One region of the uncultured Exiguobacterium sp. genome, then DNA from elsewhere that is predicted to be linked to it. Evidence: a T-box and tRNA genes for the amino acid it is inferred to sense, from the RefSeq annotation. Region 1 holds a T-box; the other holds one or more tRNA genes.

Evidence for each region. A T-box is a leader RNA that pairs with one kind of tRNA and senses whether it is charged. The one in region 1 lies ahead of ileS (isoleucine--tRNA ligase), so its partner is inferred to be a tRNA-Ile.
Region 2: it has a tRNA-Ile gene. The T-box ahead of ileS (isoleucine--tRNA ligase) is inferred to sense a tRNA for this amino acid. The anticodon was not compared.

Annotation. Positions count from the first base shown of each region.
Region 1 is NZ_CAXYJR010000005.1:1,524,960-1,532,634, reverse strand. It holds gene ACHWTJ_RS09905 (methyl-accepting chemotaxis protein) at 1-175, opposite strand, end outside; gene ACHWTJ_RS09900 (DUF2188 domain-containing protein) at 587-811, shown strand; gene ACHWTJ_RS09895 (helix-turn-helix transcriptional regulator) at 948-1,157, shown strand; gene ACHWTJ_RS09890 (hypothetical protein) at 1,150-1,533, shown strand; gene ACHWTJ_RS09885 (GNAT family N-acetyltransferase) at 1,603-2,151, opposite strand; T-box leader at 2,236-2,481, shown strand; gene ileS (isoleucine--tRNA ligase) at 2,538-5,618, shown strand; gene ACHWTJ_RS09875 (SMI1/KNR4 family protein) at 5,629-6,114, shown strand; gene ACHWTJ_RS09870 (GNAT family N-acetyltransferase) at 6,131-6,607, shown strand; gene ACHWTJ_RS09865 (hypothetical protein) at 6,586-6,837, opposite strand; gene ACHWTJ_RS09860 (hypothetical protein) at 6,896-7,552, opposite strand.
Region 2 is NZ_CAXYJR010000005.1:1,943,863-1,951,537, reverse strand. It holds gene ACHWTJ_RS12085 (hypothetical protein) at 1-429, opposite strand, end outside; gene ispG (flavodoxin-dependent (E)-4-hydroxy-3-methylbut-2-enyl-diphosphate synthase) at 529-1,638, opposite strand; gene ACHWTJ_RS12075 (hypothetical protein) at 1,806-2,291, opposite strand; gene ACHWTJ_RS12070 (Na/Pi cotransporter family protein) at 2,499-4,142, shown strand; tRNA gene ACHWTJ_RS12065 (tRNA-Met) at 4,270-4,343, shown strand; tRNA gene ACHWTJ_RS12060 (tRNA-Ile) at 4,355-4,428, shown strand; gene ACHWTJ_RS12055 (alpha-amylase) at 4,545-6,005, shown strand; gene ACHWTJ_RS12050 (superoxide dismutase) at 6,099-6,707, shown strand; gene ACHWTJ_RS12045 (penicillin-binding protein 2) at 6,841-7,675, shown strand, end outside.

The DNA of each region.
Region 1 (7,675 bases):
TTTTACTGATGCGCAGTGCGTCCTTTTCAGCGGTCGCTTTCAATGTTGAGACTGCCGTTTGTTTCGTATTGAAGTATAAAGCTAGACTACTAAAAACAAAAAAGGCAATCAAAATCAAACTAATCATTACTAAAAGGCGCGTTCGGATGGAATGGTTCTTGGTTGTGTTCTTCACGTTCAACTAGTCCTCTCAACTCATATTTTCTATCTGTAATTCATTTATCGGTCGGTAAAATACATATTAAACAGGACCTTTTGACGATATTTTTATGAAACTGCCTGCGGAAACATTGATTTTCTTAAAAAAGGATTTGTAGAGAATGATTCAGGGCACATAATAGTTAGAAAAAAATATAAGTTGAGGGAAGAGGGATTGAGATGGAAAGTGAAGTTGATCATCGAATCAAGGCAAGACATGTATATGAAAATGAATTACGAAGACATGCGGTCAGCACGAAAAAAGCAACCTTCCGATTGATGACATGTCTACGTTGCCAATCGAAGATACTGTTGAAACAGGGACATCAAGATAGTCATCAATGTGACGTGAACGTATCTAGCTGACACGTATGAGAGGAGGAGTTGGATGAAACGAGAGCAACATGTCACGCCACATCCTAAAGGTGGCTATCAAGTGAAAGCTGCTGGTGCGACTCGAGCAACAAAGCGATTTGCTACACAGAAAGAAGCGATTGCAGAAGGGCGTCGGATTGCGAAAAAACAGAAGACGGAGCTTGTCATTCATAACAAAGAAGGGCAGATTCGCGAAAAAGATTCCTACGGACACGATCCATTTCCACCACGAGGTTGAGCTATCATATACGACACGTTCTGAGCATCAGAACGTGTTTTTTAACGATTATCGTGTCAAATGTTTTTGACATGAGGATGGAATTTCATTACAGTAGAGATGTAAAAAGAATTTGACACGTCGTGGAGGAATGGACATGAGAAACCACATTAAGGAGCGACGTCTAGCGGCAAAATTATCGCAACAAGAACTGGCTGACCGCTGTCAGGTCAGTCGGCAGACGATCAATGCGATTGAAAACAACAAGTATGATCCGACTTTACAATTAGCGTTTAATATCGCTAAAGTCTTGCAGACACAAGTCGATCATCTGTTCATTTCAGAACAGGAGGAATGGGATGTCTAAGAAAAAAACGGGTTTATTTTTAGTGACGCTCGTGATACTTGCGAGTCTTACTATCATTAGTATGATCTTCGAAAACAATGTAACGTTCTTCTCCATCGTGCAATTGGCTATTCTGATGATCATGTTCTTCTCGTATTTTACGTGGGCACGTTCAGGAGAAGACAGTCGACCGATACCGAATGATGAACTTGGAGAAAAGATTACGATGGAGAGTGGGCTCGTTAGCTACAAAATTCTGATTGTCCTGATTTTTGGATTCATCTGTCTCGATTACTTTTTACATGAATCAGCGAATCTGTTATTGATCGTCTTGTTCGCGATCGGACTGACACTGTTGCCGATCATAGAATTTTTAAAAGCAAGATCTTATCGATAAAACGGTATAAAAGTCGTTTAGACGGATTCACCCATCTAAACGACTTTTGATATTTCACAGATTATCTTTTTAAGACGGCCAATCACTCCGCAAAATCGAGTACATATACAAATCATCGAACTGACCACGCGAGTTTTCATATTGACGCAGCAAGCCTTCGCGCTGAAAACCGAGTCGTTCAAGTAATCGTTGAGACGCGGTGTTTGCTGGTAAGACAAGTGCTTCGATACGATTTAAAGAGAGCTCCTCAAACCCATATGTGATGACTGCAAGTGCTGCTTCTTTCGCGATGCCTTGTCCCTGATAGGCAGGATTCAACTCAAAACCAATTTCTGCCCGCTGATGGCGTGCCGACTGATTCAAGAATCCGCAACTGCCGATGATGACATCGTCTTCTTGTAACGCGATCCCGAACCGGATGCCTGTGCGATCGCGACGAATCGAAGCGTACCAGTCAATCTCTTCAAGCGCGTCTGCTTCTGATTGAAAGGGGTCGAGCCCCATCTGTTTGACGACGTGTTCGTCTGATAAATAGGCGAGGACACTCATAGCATCTTCGGGTAACACTTCGCGTAAGACGAGGCGGTTCGTTTTAAGCATTGGGAAAGTATGTAACATTCAAAAAACTCCTTTTCAAGAAAATGTAAAAAGCTGTTGTGCAGTCTTTAATTCATGTGGTAAGATTCTCCACAACAAGAGCATATCATTTCGTTGACGAGAAAGAGTAATGATTGTCCCTCTGCCTTACAGAAAACCGGGATTGCTGAGAGCCGGTAGCCAGATCAATCATGAAGATCCTCTCTGAGAAGTCACGCTGAACCATTCAGTAAGCGTGACCGGATGTCCACCGTTACATGGAATGCACATGATAGTGTGCAACTAAGTGCTGTCGAGAATAAGCATTCTCGACGGAATATGGGTGGTATCGCGGTGAAGTCCGTCCCTGTCAAAGGGGGCGGACTTTTTTGTATTCTCTTAGTTATCAACAAGGGAGCGAACAAGAGATGACGTCACAAAATCAAGCAGAAACCGTACAACAACGTGAGGAGCGTGTTCGAAACAGATGGAAACAAGACCAGGTCTTTGCACGATCGATTGAACAACGCACGGAAACGGAATTCGTATTCTACGAAGGACCGCCGACTGCGAACGGCTTACCCCACGTCGGTCATGCACTCGGACGAACCGTCAAGGATACCGTCGCCCGCTATAAGACGATGCAAGGATTCCGGGTCGAACGAAAAGCCGGCTGGGATACACATGGACTACCGGTCGAACTCGGGGTCGAGAAACAACTCGGCATCTCCGGCAAACAAGCGATCGAAGACTATGGTGTTGAAGCATTCATCTCCCGCTGTAAGGAAAGTGTCTTCTCCTATGAAACACAGTGGCGTGCATTCACGGAAAAACTCGGCTACTGGGTCGACATGGATGACCCTTACGTGACGATGGAGGACGAGTATATCGAGAGCGTCTGGCATATCCTTGGGACGATCCATGACAAAGGCTGGTTGACGAAAGGACACCGCGTGTCACCTTATTGTCCGAGCTGTCAGACGTCACTCAGTTCCCATGAAGTCGCGCAAGGCTATCAGGACGTGACGGACTTATCGGCGACGGTCAAACTTCCGATCGTCGACATGGAGCAGATATTTCTGCTTGCGTGGACGACGACACCTTGGACGTTACCGGCAAACGTCGCGGTGGCGGTTCATCCGGAATTGACGTACGTCACGGTAGAGTTTGAAGGAGAGCGATTCATTGTCGCTAAAGCGTTAGTCGCTGAACTGTTCTCGGAATCCGTCGAGGTCGTATCCGAACAGCTCGGTGCGGAACTCGTCGGTTTGCGTTATGAACCACCGTTTGATTTCGTGACGCCAGAGAACGGTCATACGGTCGTCGGGGCGCCCTTTGTCCAAGCGACGAGCGGAACCGGACTTGTCCATCTTGCTCCAGCGTACGGGGAAGAGGATTACCGGGTCGTCCGGGAAAACGGTCTGTCATTCGTTAATGTCGTCGATGCTGCTGGGTGTTACACGGATGCCGTTCCACCACTCGTTGGTCGATTCGTCAAGGAGTCAGATGTTGCGATCATCCAGATGCTCGCGGAACGGGGACGCTTGTTTGCGAAAAAACGCTATACGCACAGCTATCCGCATTGTTGGCGATGTGACTCACCACTGCTCTATTACGCACAAGACAACTGGTTCATCGAGACGACGGCCGTCAAGGAACAACTCCTTGCGAACAATGCATCTGTGACGTGGTACCCCGATCACGTCAAGGAAGGGCGGTTCGGAAAGTTCCTTGAGCAACTCGTCGACTGGAACATCAGTCGCAATCGCTACTGGGGCACCCCGCTGAACGTCTGGGAGTGTGAAGCGTGTGACACGACATTCGTTCCAAAAAATAAGGCGGACTTGTTGCACCGGACGACATCGACGGAATCCGTCGAGTTGCATAAACCGTACGTTGATGCGTTATCGGTCTCGTGTCCGACGTGTCAGGGTGTGATGCACCGGACACCCGAAGTCATCGATGTCTGGTTTGATAGCGGAGCGATGCCGTTCGCGCAACAGCATTATCCGTCACGGATGCAAACGCTTAACCGGTATCCAGCCGATGTCGTCATCGAAGGCATCGATCAGACACGGGGCTGGTTCTACAGTTTGCAAGCGATCTCGACACTCTTCACGGGACAGCCTGCTTATAAGCGTGTCCTTGCACTCGGTCACGTCCTCGATGAGAACGGGCAAAAGATGTCGAAGAGTCGCGGGAATGCCCTCGATCCGGTGGCGTTGATCGAAGCATATGGTGCTGATAGCCTGCGCTGGGCGCTACTCGTCGACAGCAGTCCGTGGAGTGCGAAACGGTTTGCTGAGCGGATCGTCCAAGAAGCAAAATCAAAGCTAGTCGATACACTGGATCACGCCGTCCAGTTTTATCTGACGTATGCCGAACTGGACGGATTTGATGGCTCACGTCCGCAAAAACGGACGCGTCTTGACGAATGGTTGCTCTCGCGTGTCCATCAGACGACGCAAGACGTGACGGATGCGATGGACGATTATCAATTGACTCAAGCAGCACGGAGCCTTGCGCAACTCGTCGATGAGATCAGTAACTGGTACATCCGCCGTTCGCGGGAACGTTTCTGGCAAGCTGATTGGTCGCAAGAAAAACAAGCCGCGTACATGACGCTCCACTTCGCACTTTCGACGACGGCACGACTACTCGCTCCGTTCACGCCGTACCTTGCTGATGATGTTTATCAGCGATTAACAGGGATGAGCGTGCATGTAGCGGATTATCCGGTTGCCGATCGATCGATGCTCCGACCTGATCTGGAATACGAAATGATGCAAGTTGTCTCTGTCGTCGAGTTAGGACGACAAGTACGTAATACGCATGCCTTAAAAGTCAAACAACCGCTTGCTAGCTTAAGCGTCCAATCGAGTGAAACCTTTTCGTGGGCGGACTATACGGCAATCATTCAAGAGGAACTGAATGTAAAAGACGTCAAAATCGTTCCGACGACGCAAGCGACGACACGGTTCCGTCTGAAACTGAACTTCCGCGCAGCCGGAGCGAAATTCGCACAGCAAGCGAACGCGATCCACCAATGGCTACAACAATTGTCTGCACAGGAGACTTCCGACTTGCTCGAGACCGGAAGATTGATCTATCAGACCGCATCAGGCGATGAAGTCGAAGTGCGTCAAGCGGACGTCATCGTCGAACCAATCGTCCAGACGGGCTTTGCTGCTGCGACGAATGGTGGACTCACCGTGACGCTCGATACACGAATCACGGAAACACTGGAGCAAGAACGCTGGATGCGGGAGCTCGTCCGTTATATCCAGTCGGAACGGAAGGCACAAGCGTTATCGCGGGACGCCCGAATCGATCTCGTCTTGTCGGTCGATGCGACGTTCCAACCGATCGTCGAGACGTTTGAGCCTTTGTTATTCAAACATCTTGTCTTATCCTCCGTGCGAACTGAACCGCTACAAGGAGCAGGGGATGTTCAGCTAGGCGGACACGATGTCGGTGTCTCGTTCACACCAACGAAAGAATATTGTTAAGGAGAAGAGCATGATTGCATTAGAAGCATTAAAAGGTCGACTCGTCGACGGTTTGTTAGAGGTCCAAAAAGAAGAAGGGGAAGTAGCCCGAGAACGTTTCATTTTTAACCGAGGAGCAACGGACGAACAGCTCGCGCTGTTACCTGCGTGGACGGCAGACGACTATCAGACGTTCTTATGTCAACATAACGGGGCGAAGCTCTTTCAACACGAAACGTTATCGTACAACGATGGATTCGAACTCTTTTCAATCGAGGATTGCCTAACGTATAGCGAAATGTGGGAATGTCCCGAAAACTTCTTGGTGATCGGTGCAGGACCAGACGGGGAGTGGATCGTCTACGAGATGAATCGCCCAGCAGGAAATCGGATTTGGAGTGGGGAATTTCTTAATTTCGAGGAATGGGAGGAAGACGCGATGCCGCTTGGCTTCGAGCGATGGCTCGACTACTTGATCGTCGCGCAAGGCACGCCATTTTGGGAATGGTTCCGTTAAGAGAGGAAGAGGTTCAGTGGACATTCAATTACAGACAGCGTCTCTTGCAGACGCTGCGAGGCTTCATACGCTTCAAATCGAGGCGTTTTCAGAAACGCTTGAGCGGTATCAGGATTTTGCAACGAATCCGGCGAACGAATCGATCGATCGTGTCATTCACCGGATCACGCATCCGAGCAGTACGTTTCATCAAATCATCGTCGACGATGTCGTCGTCGGCGGGATTTGTGTCGTTGCGAAAGCAGCGAATCGCTACGCCATCAGTCCGATGTTCTTAGATCCAGCCCGTCAAGGTGAAGGAATCGCCCAACGCGCATTACAGCTCGTTGAAGCAGCGTATCCAGCTGCAACGACATGGGAACTGCGGACGATTCGCGAAGAGACACGTAACTGTTATTTCTATGAGAAGATGGGCTATCGATTGACGGGTGTCAGTCAACCGCTCAACGAACGGGCGACACTCGTTTCCTATCAAAAATCGGTTTCGGAATGAGCGGGTTTTGTCGGAAGGAAGAACCACCACAGATTCGTCAAAAGAGCGGCAAGGACGGCAAAGTTAAACAGATAAAGGCAAAAGAAGAAGACGAACTCACCGATGTCCTCAAGGTTAGCTAACGGATTATCGACCAGGTATGATTCGTGACTAACGCCGAAGAGGAACAAAGGAAAGAAGACATAGAAGTATCGTTTCCAAAAGAATGACGCACGACCTGTTTGAGACATAAGAGCACCTCCTGAAGGAATGGCACGCTTCTTCCAGTCAGAAGAAGCGTGTGTTCGTTTACGATAAAGAGGGTGTACCGACGACTTCGACGTGGCGCGTGACCGTATCAAACAGGCGTGTCCGCGTATCGTTATGAGACAACAGCAACGGTTCACCGGTCTCGTCATAGATGAAGGCAATCGGAATCGAAAAACCACAGTTGCGGTACGAACCATCGGCATGACTCGTTCCGATCATGAGCGCTTGTTGCGCCTGACTGATACTACGTGCTTCACCGGACCACTCAACGTACTGTTCTTCACTGAACATGCCGACGCCAATCGGGTTGAAGATGAGATCGAGTCCGGATTCCTCGCGTAGTCCGTCTTTTCCTAAGAAGATTTCGCGACAGAGGACGTATCCATAGCGGAACGACCCGTCGTTTGCTGTTGAAGGCGTGTAAAGCGGTCCGGCTTCTGGTGTTTTTGCGCGATCAAGCAGAATCGTCCCGGTCGCATCGATGATGACAGCGCGATCGAGATTCGCTTCATCTTTGTAACCGAGGACGATGGCTGTTTTGAACTGTTTAGCAAGGTGTTGCACGCGTTTGAGTTCCGTGACCGTACAATAGCCTTCTGGGTAGACAATCAGATCGATTTCAGGATAAGCGGCGATTTCACGTTCGAATTGCTCAAGTCCGGTCTCGCGTTTTGGTTGAGCGATTAATAATTTCATCAAAACATCCTTTCAGGTATAAATATATCTGAAAAATCAGACTTTCCATTCGTCATGATTTTACCATTAGTGGTAAAATAAAGTATATCGAATTTGATAAATTTTACGGCAAATGAAGGAAGG
Region 2 (7,675 bases), 420 kb from region 1:
CACGGCATTCTCTAATCGATCTTCCATGAAGAGATCGAGTGATAGATCACGAACGACTTGTACTTTGTCGTGTGATCCCGTCATGATCAAGGAATCAAGAGGAAGTTCGTGTTGTTTGATCCACTCTTCTGTTACAGGACGAACGAGTTCCGATCGTGCTGTCACGTAATGGAGATCATATTGCTTCCGCAAATTCCATAAGTGGTGGCGAACATGTTCTTGAGGGATCGATTCACGATAAATACCTGTCTCGTGACCAGAGTTCACCATGTAGTCCCAAAATTCGATTTGATTCATATCGGTATACGTATGCAATTCATACTCGGACGCCTGATTGAAGTCAATCGACGTGCCAAGATATTTATTCATGTAAGTGAAGCAAGAGGATGGATGTGTGATCGTTCCATCGATGTCGATTCCAATTTTCATTTACAGTCACCCACGTTCTAAGAATTTTTCTTCACTTAGTATAACATAGTCGAAATCGAGATAGGAAAAAAGACTCCTCGCCAGGGAGGAGTCTTCAACTTATGCGTGATTTGCTTTTTCGGCTTCTTTTTCAGCCTGTTTTTCGAGAACGATTGCATCGATCTCTTTTTTCAATTCTTCGACCATCGTTGCTTCCGGTACTTTACGGATGATTTCTCCGTGACGGAACAACAATCCTTCGTTACGTGCGCCAGCGATACCGATATCGGCTTCGCGCGCTTCACCAGGACCGTTGACCGCACAACCTAGAACCGCGACTTTAATGTTCGCTTGGATGTTTTCGATATAGTCTTCGATTTCTGCGGCGATCGACATCAAATCGATTTCGATCCGACCGCATGTTGGGCATGAAATCAATGTCGCCGCGTTCGCCGCGAGACCAAATGATTTCAAGACTTCTTTTGCGACCTTTACTTCTTCGACAGGATCCGCTGAAAGAGAGACACGAACCGTGTTTCCGATTCCGCGTGACAAGATCGCGCCAAGTCCCGCTGCTGATTTTAACGAACCAGAACGAAGTGGACCCGATTCCGTAATCCCGACGTGAAGTGGGTAGTCGAATGATTCAGAAGCGAGCTGATACGCTTCAAGTGCCAACTGTACGTCTGATGCCTTAAGCGAGACGATGATGTCATGGAAGTCGAGATCTTCGAGAATCTTGATGTGGTGCAAGGCACTCTCGACCATACCACGAGCAGTTGGATAGCCATATTTTTCAAGAATATGCTTTTCAAGTGAACCGGCGTTTACCCCGATCCGGATTGGGATGTTTTTCGCTTTTGCTGCTGTAACGACGGCTTCGACTTTTTCGCGACGACCGATGTTACCCGGGTTAATGCGGATTTTATCGACGCCAGCTTCGATCGCCATGAGCGCGAGTTTATAGTTGAAGTGGATGTCTACGACAAGCGGAATGTTGATTCGGCTTTTGATTTCTGCAAGTGCGAGCGCATCACGTTCTTCAGGACAAGCGACGCGAACGATTTGGCAACCAGCTTCTTCAAGACGTAGGATTTCAGCGACTGTCGCTTCGACGTCGTGTGTTTTAGTTGTCGTCATACTTTGGATGATGACTTCATTATTTCCACCAATGACAAGGTCCCCTACACGAACGGGACGAGTCTTAGAGCGATGGACCATTTTCGGCATATCGAAAATCTCCTTTTGTGGCATACCGCCATATTGTTTATGTTTACCTTTTCTATCATATCGAACTATTCCCTAAAAATCGAGAAACAAGAACGAAAATTGAACATTTACAATTGTTTAATGAAAGAAGGACGTCCGTCAATCCGTCGGACGCCTGATTTTTATACTCATTGAGGTTTACGTGAAGAACGCGGCTTCGAGGAACGGGCAATCCATAAAGGCACCAACGTGTAAATCAAGTGTCCGATGATGAGCAAAGCAACTCCTATTTGATGATGACCCAATTGATAAAGCAGCATACCAAAGGGGAAGGTCCATAAATTCGTAGCTACTGTATAAGGAAACGTTTGACGATATGCCCATGGGCGAGGGAGCAACAGTCGAACGAATCCTTTTGTCAGATACGCCATGAAAAGTAGATAAAGTAATACGGCGATTGTGATGAAGGTGAAATGGAGAATGAACCAGACGACGATTGGGATGTTTTTTTGTGAAAAGAAGGAATCAATAACCGTCGTCCAAAATGAAATCCAAGCTAATCCACAAAAATAAAGGGAAACATCTGCCAAACGAAGACGCAAAAACGGACGATTTGGAATTAAGGAAGTTTGTAAGTAATTAATCAGTTGACGTAAAAATGACAAGTGAATCACTCTTTCTATTGTTTTATAACAGATTATAATTATTTAATTTTTATTGGTAATAAAGGTTTTTTGTGTGTTGATACAGATTAATAAAACCTTAACAATCGGATGTTGTAAAAACTGTTTACAAGTTCATTAGACCTTTACATAATAGGGGGGTCGAAAAAATAAACTTTACAAACACATCAATCCACATCAAATAAAGGAGCTGGCAAGATGAACTATGATTTGCAGGAAATGATTTTCACCTTCATCGGTGGACTTGGGATTTTCCTTTTCGGTATTAAGTATATGGGAGATGGTCTCCAAAAAACAGCGGGAGACCGATTACGTTATATCCTCGATAAGTATACGACGAATCCACTATTAGGTATCTTAGCAGGTATCGTAGTCACGATACTGATTCAGTCGTCCTCCGGTACGACCGTTATCGTCGTTGGACTCGTTAGTGCGGGTCTGATGAATTTACGACAAGCGATCGGTGTCGTCATGGGAGCGAACATCGGTACGACGATCACTGCCTTCATCATTGGCTTCAATGTTAAAGAAGCGGCACTTCCCGCCATCGCTATTGGTGCGTTCTTGATCTTCTTCTTCAATAAAGAACGTGTTCAGTATATCGGACAGATTTTCTTTGGTTTCGGTGCATTGTTCTACGGTCTCACATTGATGGGGGACGGGATGGCTCCACTTGAATCAAGTGCCTGGTTCCGTGAGTTGACTGTCTCGATGTCAGATAATCCATTACTTGGTGTCTTTGTCGGAACAATCTTTACTGTACTCGTTCAGTCGTCATCTGCGACGATTGGTATCTTACAAGAGTTGTATGCTGGTGGCATGATCGATATCAAAGCGGCACTACCAGTCTTGTTCGGGGATAACATTGGAACGACGATTACGGCAGTACTTGCAGCACTTGGTGCGTCGATCGCAGCTAAACGGACAGCCACCGCACATGTCATCTTCAATATCATCGGAACAATTTTGTTCTTGATCGCATTACCAGTGTTCTCTAGCTTCATTGCGTGGATCACAGGTGCGCTTGGTTTAGAACCAAAAATGCAAATCGCCTTTGCACACGGAACGTTCAACGTCGTCAACACATTGATTCAATGTTGGTTCATCGCACAAATCGCATGGCTTGTTCAAAAAATCGTACCGGGTACGGATACGACGATCGATTCAAAACCACGTCATCTCGATCAGAACATCTTAAACCAGTCTTCTGCGCTTGCATTAAACCAAGCGAAACTTGAAGTCTTACGTATGGGTGAATTCTCAAAAGACGCACTTGCGAAAGCAAATCGTTACACGCAATCGCATGATAAGAAGGATGTATCGGAATCAGCGCAGATTGAATACGCGATCAACCACTTAAATACAGAAGTCACGAGTTATCTTGTCAAAGTAGCTGCGCATGATTTATCAGAGCGTGAATCAAATGATCATTCGCTACTGATGCATGCTGTCAATGACTTCGAGCGGATCGGTGATCATGTCGAGAATATCGTCGAATTGGTCGATTTCCAGATCGTCAACCGGATTCAGTTCACATCGTCAGCAAAACAAGAGCTAGATGACATGTATGCTTTGACACAAGAAATCGTCGACTGTGCCGTTCGCGCCGTCGAAGAGAATGATGTCACACGGGCTCGCAAAGTTCTTGAACTCGAGGGCAAACTCGATGCACTAGAACGTTCATTCCGTAAGCATCATGTCCTTCGCGTGAATGCTGGCGAATGTACGGGACAAGCAGGGATGATCTTCGTCGATTTACTATCAAACCTTGAACGAATTGGCGATCACGCTGTCAACATCACGGATCTCGTGCTTGAACAGCGGACCGCAGTAACGAACTAAACAAAATACGATTCATCTATGACAGCTGATTTCAAAAAATGAAATCAGCTGTTTATTTTTTTGAAATAGCATATTGACAAGTTCCGCCACATCTCGTAATCTAGTAAGAGTAAGAAACATACATCATGGCGGTGTAGCTCAGCTGGCTAGAGCGTACGGTTCATACCCGTGAGGTCGTGGGTTCGACTCCCTCCGCCGCTACTATTACTTAAGGACCCTTAGCTCAGCTGGTCAGAGCAGACGGCTCATAACCGTCCGGTCGCAGGTTCGAGCCCTGCAGGGTCCATTCAGTAGAACGCTTCTCGTTAAAAAACGAGGAGCGTTTATTTTTGTTCCCCCGGGGAATAGTAAAGATATTGTAATAATATTCATACTATAGTAACTAAGGGAGAGCGAAGAGAGATGGAACGTAACCATACGATGATGCAGTTTTTTGAGTGGCATGTAGAGAATGATGGGAAGCACTGGCAACGCTTGAAAGAGCGGGCGCCTGAATTACGTGCTGCCGGCATCACGTCCGTGTGGATTCCACCGGCGTCAAAAGGTCAATCGGATGAAGATACAGGATATGGCATCTATGACGTCTACGATTTAGGTGAATTTGATCAAAAAGGAACGGTCCGTACGAAATATGGTACGAAAGATGAACTCGTCGAAGCGATCCAGGTTGCTCGCGAAAACGATATCGCTGTCTACGCGGATGTCGTCATGAACCATAAGGCAGCGGCCGATGAACTCGAGACGATCAATGTCGTCGAAGTCCATCCTGAAGATCGTTCGAAAGAAATTTCAGAAGAGTTTGAAATCGAAGCGTGGACGAAGTTTACGTTCCCAGGACGTAACGGAAAATATTCAGATTTCATCTGGACACATGAATTTTTCAATGGAACGGATTTTGATGCCCGTGAAGAAAAAACGGGTGTCTTTAAAATTTCCGGTAAAAATAAAGATTGGAATGATCAAGTCGATGATGAATTCGGAAACTATGACTATTTGATGTTCGCGAACATCGATTATAATCACCCGGAAGTCCGCGAAGAAATGATCCGCTGGGGGCATTGGTTCCAGGAAACAATTGATTGCCAAGGTTTCCGACTCGACGCCATCAAACATATCAATTATGAATTCGTTCATGAATTCGCAAAATCGATGATTGAAAAAAGTGAAGGTGATTTCTATATGGTCGGCGAGTTCTGGAAATCAGATCTCGATGATTGTCGTCATTTCCTCGATAGCGTCGACTATACGATCGATTTGTTCGATGTTCCGCTTCATTATAAGTTTCATGAAGCTTCGAAGCAGGGACAGGACTTTGATATGACATCGTTATTTGCAGATACCCTTGTCGAATCACACCCGACGAATGCCGTCACGTTCGTCGACAATCACGATTCTCAACCAGGAGAATCACTTGAGTCGTGGGTGGATGACTGGTTTAAACAACATGCTTACGCGGCGATTTTACTTCGTAAAGACGGTTACCCATGTGTCTTCTACGGTGACTATTATGGAGTGCAAGGACCACATCCGGTAGAAGGGAAAAAAGAAATGATTGATGCTTTACTCTATGCACGGTATCACAAAGCATATGGTGAGCAGGAAGATTATCTCGATGATCCACATTGTGTCGGTTGGGTTCGTCGTGGAGTTGAGGAAATTGAGAACTCTGGCTGTGCGGTCTTATTGTCGAATGCCGATATGTGTGAAAAACGGATGTTCGTAGGCGATGAGCGTGCCGGACAAGAATGGTTCGACTATACGAATCATCAAGATCATCCTGTCGTGATCGACGAGGAAGGATTTGGTGTCTTCCCGGTACCGGGTGGTGGTGTCTCGGTTTTTGCTCCACGAGAAGTCGAGTAAATCCGAGGGTCTTGACTTGCGTCAACACAGGTTCTTTTGCTAGTCTTAAAGGGCATTGAAGTTTTCGAAAATAGCACAAAGGGGGACATGAACATGTCAAAATTTGAATTACCAGAACTCGGCTACGCTTATGATGCGCTTGAGCCACATATCGATGCTCGTACGATGGAGATTCACCACACGAAACACCACAACACGTATGTCACGAACGTGAATGCGGCGCTTGAGGGTACGGAACATGAAGGAAAGTCACTTGAAGAACTTCTTCAAAACTTGGATGCTCTCCCAGCAAACATTCAAACTGCAGTCCGTAACAACGGTGGCGGTCACTGGAATCACTCATTCTTCTGGAAACTGTTGAAGAAGAACGACGGCGCTGCTCCAACAGGCGAACTCGCAACAGCAATCGACGAAGCATTCGGATCATTTGATGCATTCAAAGATGAGTTCGCAAAAGCAGCAACAACTCGTTTCGGTTCAGGTTGGGCTTGGCTGATCGTTGACGGTGGAAAATTGGCAGTCGTTTCGACACCAAACCAAGATACACCAGTCATGGAAGGCAAAACACCAATCCTCGGTCTTGATGTATGGGAACATGCATACTACCTCAACTATCAAAACCGTCGTCCGGATTACATCAATGCGTTCTTCAACGTCGTTGATTGGGATCACGTAGCAAAGCTTTACGCTGACGCGAAGTAATGAAAAAAAGCGTATCGTTCAATTGTGAACGATACGCTTTTTTTAATGCGGAAAATGATGGGATAGGTTGTTATGGAAAGTTTCCTTCTATATAATGAAACAAGATGACTTTTGAACGATAGGGGAGTACGCCATGGCTAAACGAATCACCGTACGAGGAAGACGGCGTAATCATCTGCCGCTTCGTCTGAATTTAATGTTCTTCGTCGTTTTTTTATTGTTCGCGATTTTGATTTTCCGTCTAGGGGTCGTGCAAATCGTCAATGGTGAAAAAATTTCGCGGGAAGTTCAAAAAACAGAAATGATCGCATCCAAATATGAGGTGCCACGCGGAAAGATTTATGATCGAGATGGTCGTCTTTTGGTTGATACGATTTCTAAATATTCGATTGTCTATCGCCGCGCACAAACGACGAAAGTAGATGAACGTATTGAAATCGCGCAGCGTCTTGCGGCAATCATTGATCTACCTAAAAAAGACTGGAAAGTCACGGAACGTGACATCAAGGATTTTTGGGTGGCGACGAATACAAAAGAATCGGATCGTCGATACCAAGAGGCAGTGAAAAAGAAATATCCTTCAACAGAAGAACAAAGTAAGCTTTCGATTGCAGAGCAAGATCAGATTCGCTTAGATGCAATCACGAAAAAAGATATTGATTATGATGACAAGACGATGGAAGTCATCGCAATCAAACATAATATGGAAGTCGGTTATGCACTTGATCCACAGCTCGTCAAACTCGGTGCGTCTGCAAAAGAGATGGCGATCATTGATGAGAACTTAGAAGATCTGAAGGGTGTATCGGTCGAACCGTTCTATGAGCGATCGTATCCATATAAAGATACGCTTCGCAATATCTTTGGGAAGTACTCGAAGATTCCGGCAGAACAACAAGCGGAGTTCAAAGCAAAAGGATATAGTTTGAATGATCGTGTCGGGACATCATTCCTTGAACAACAGTATG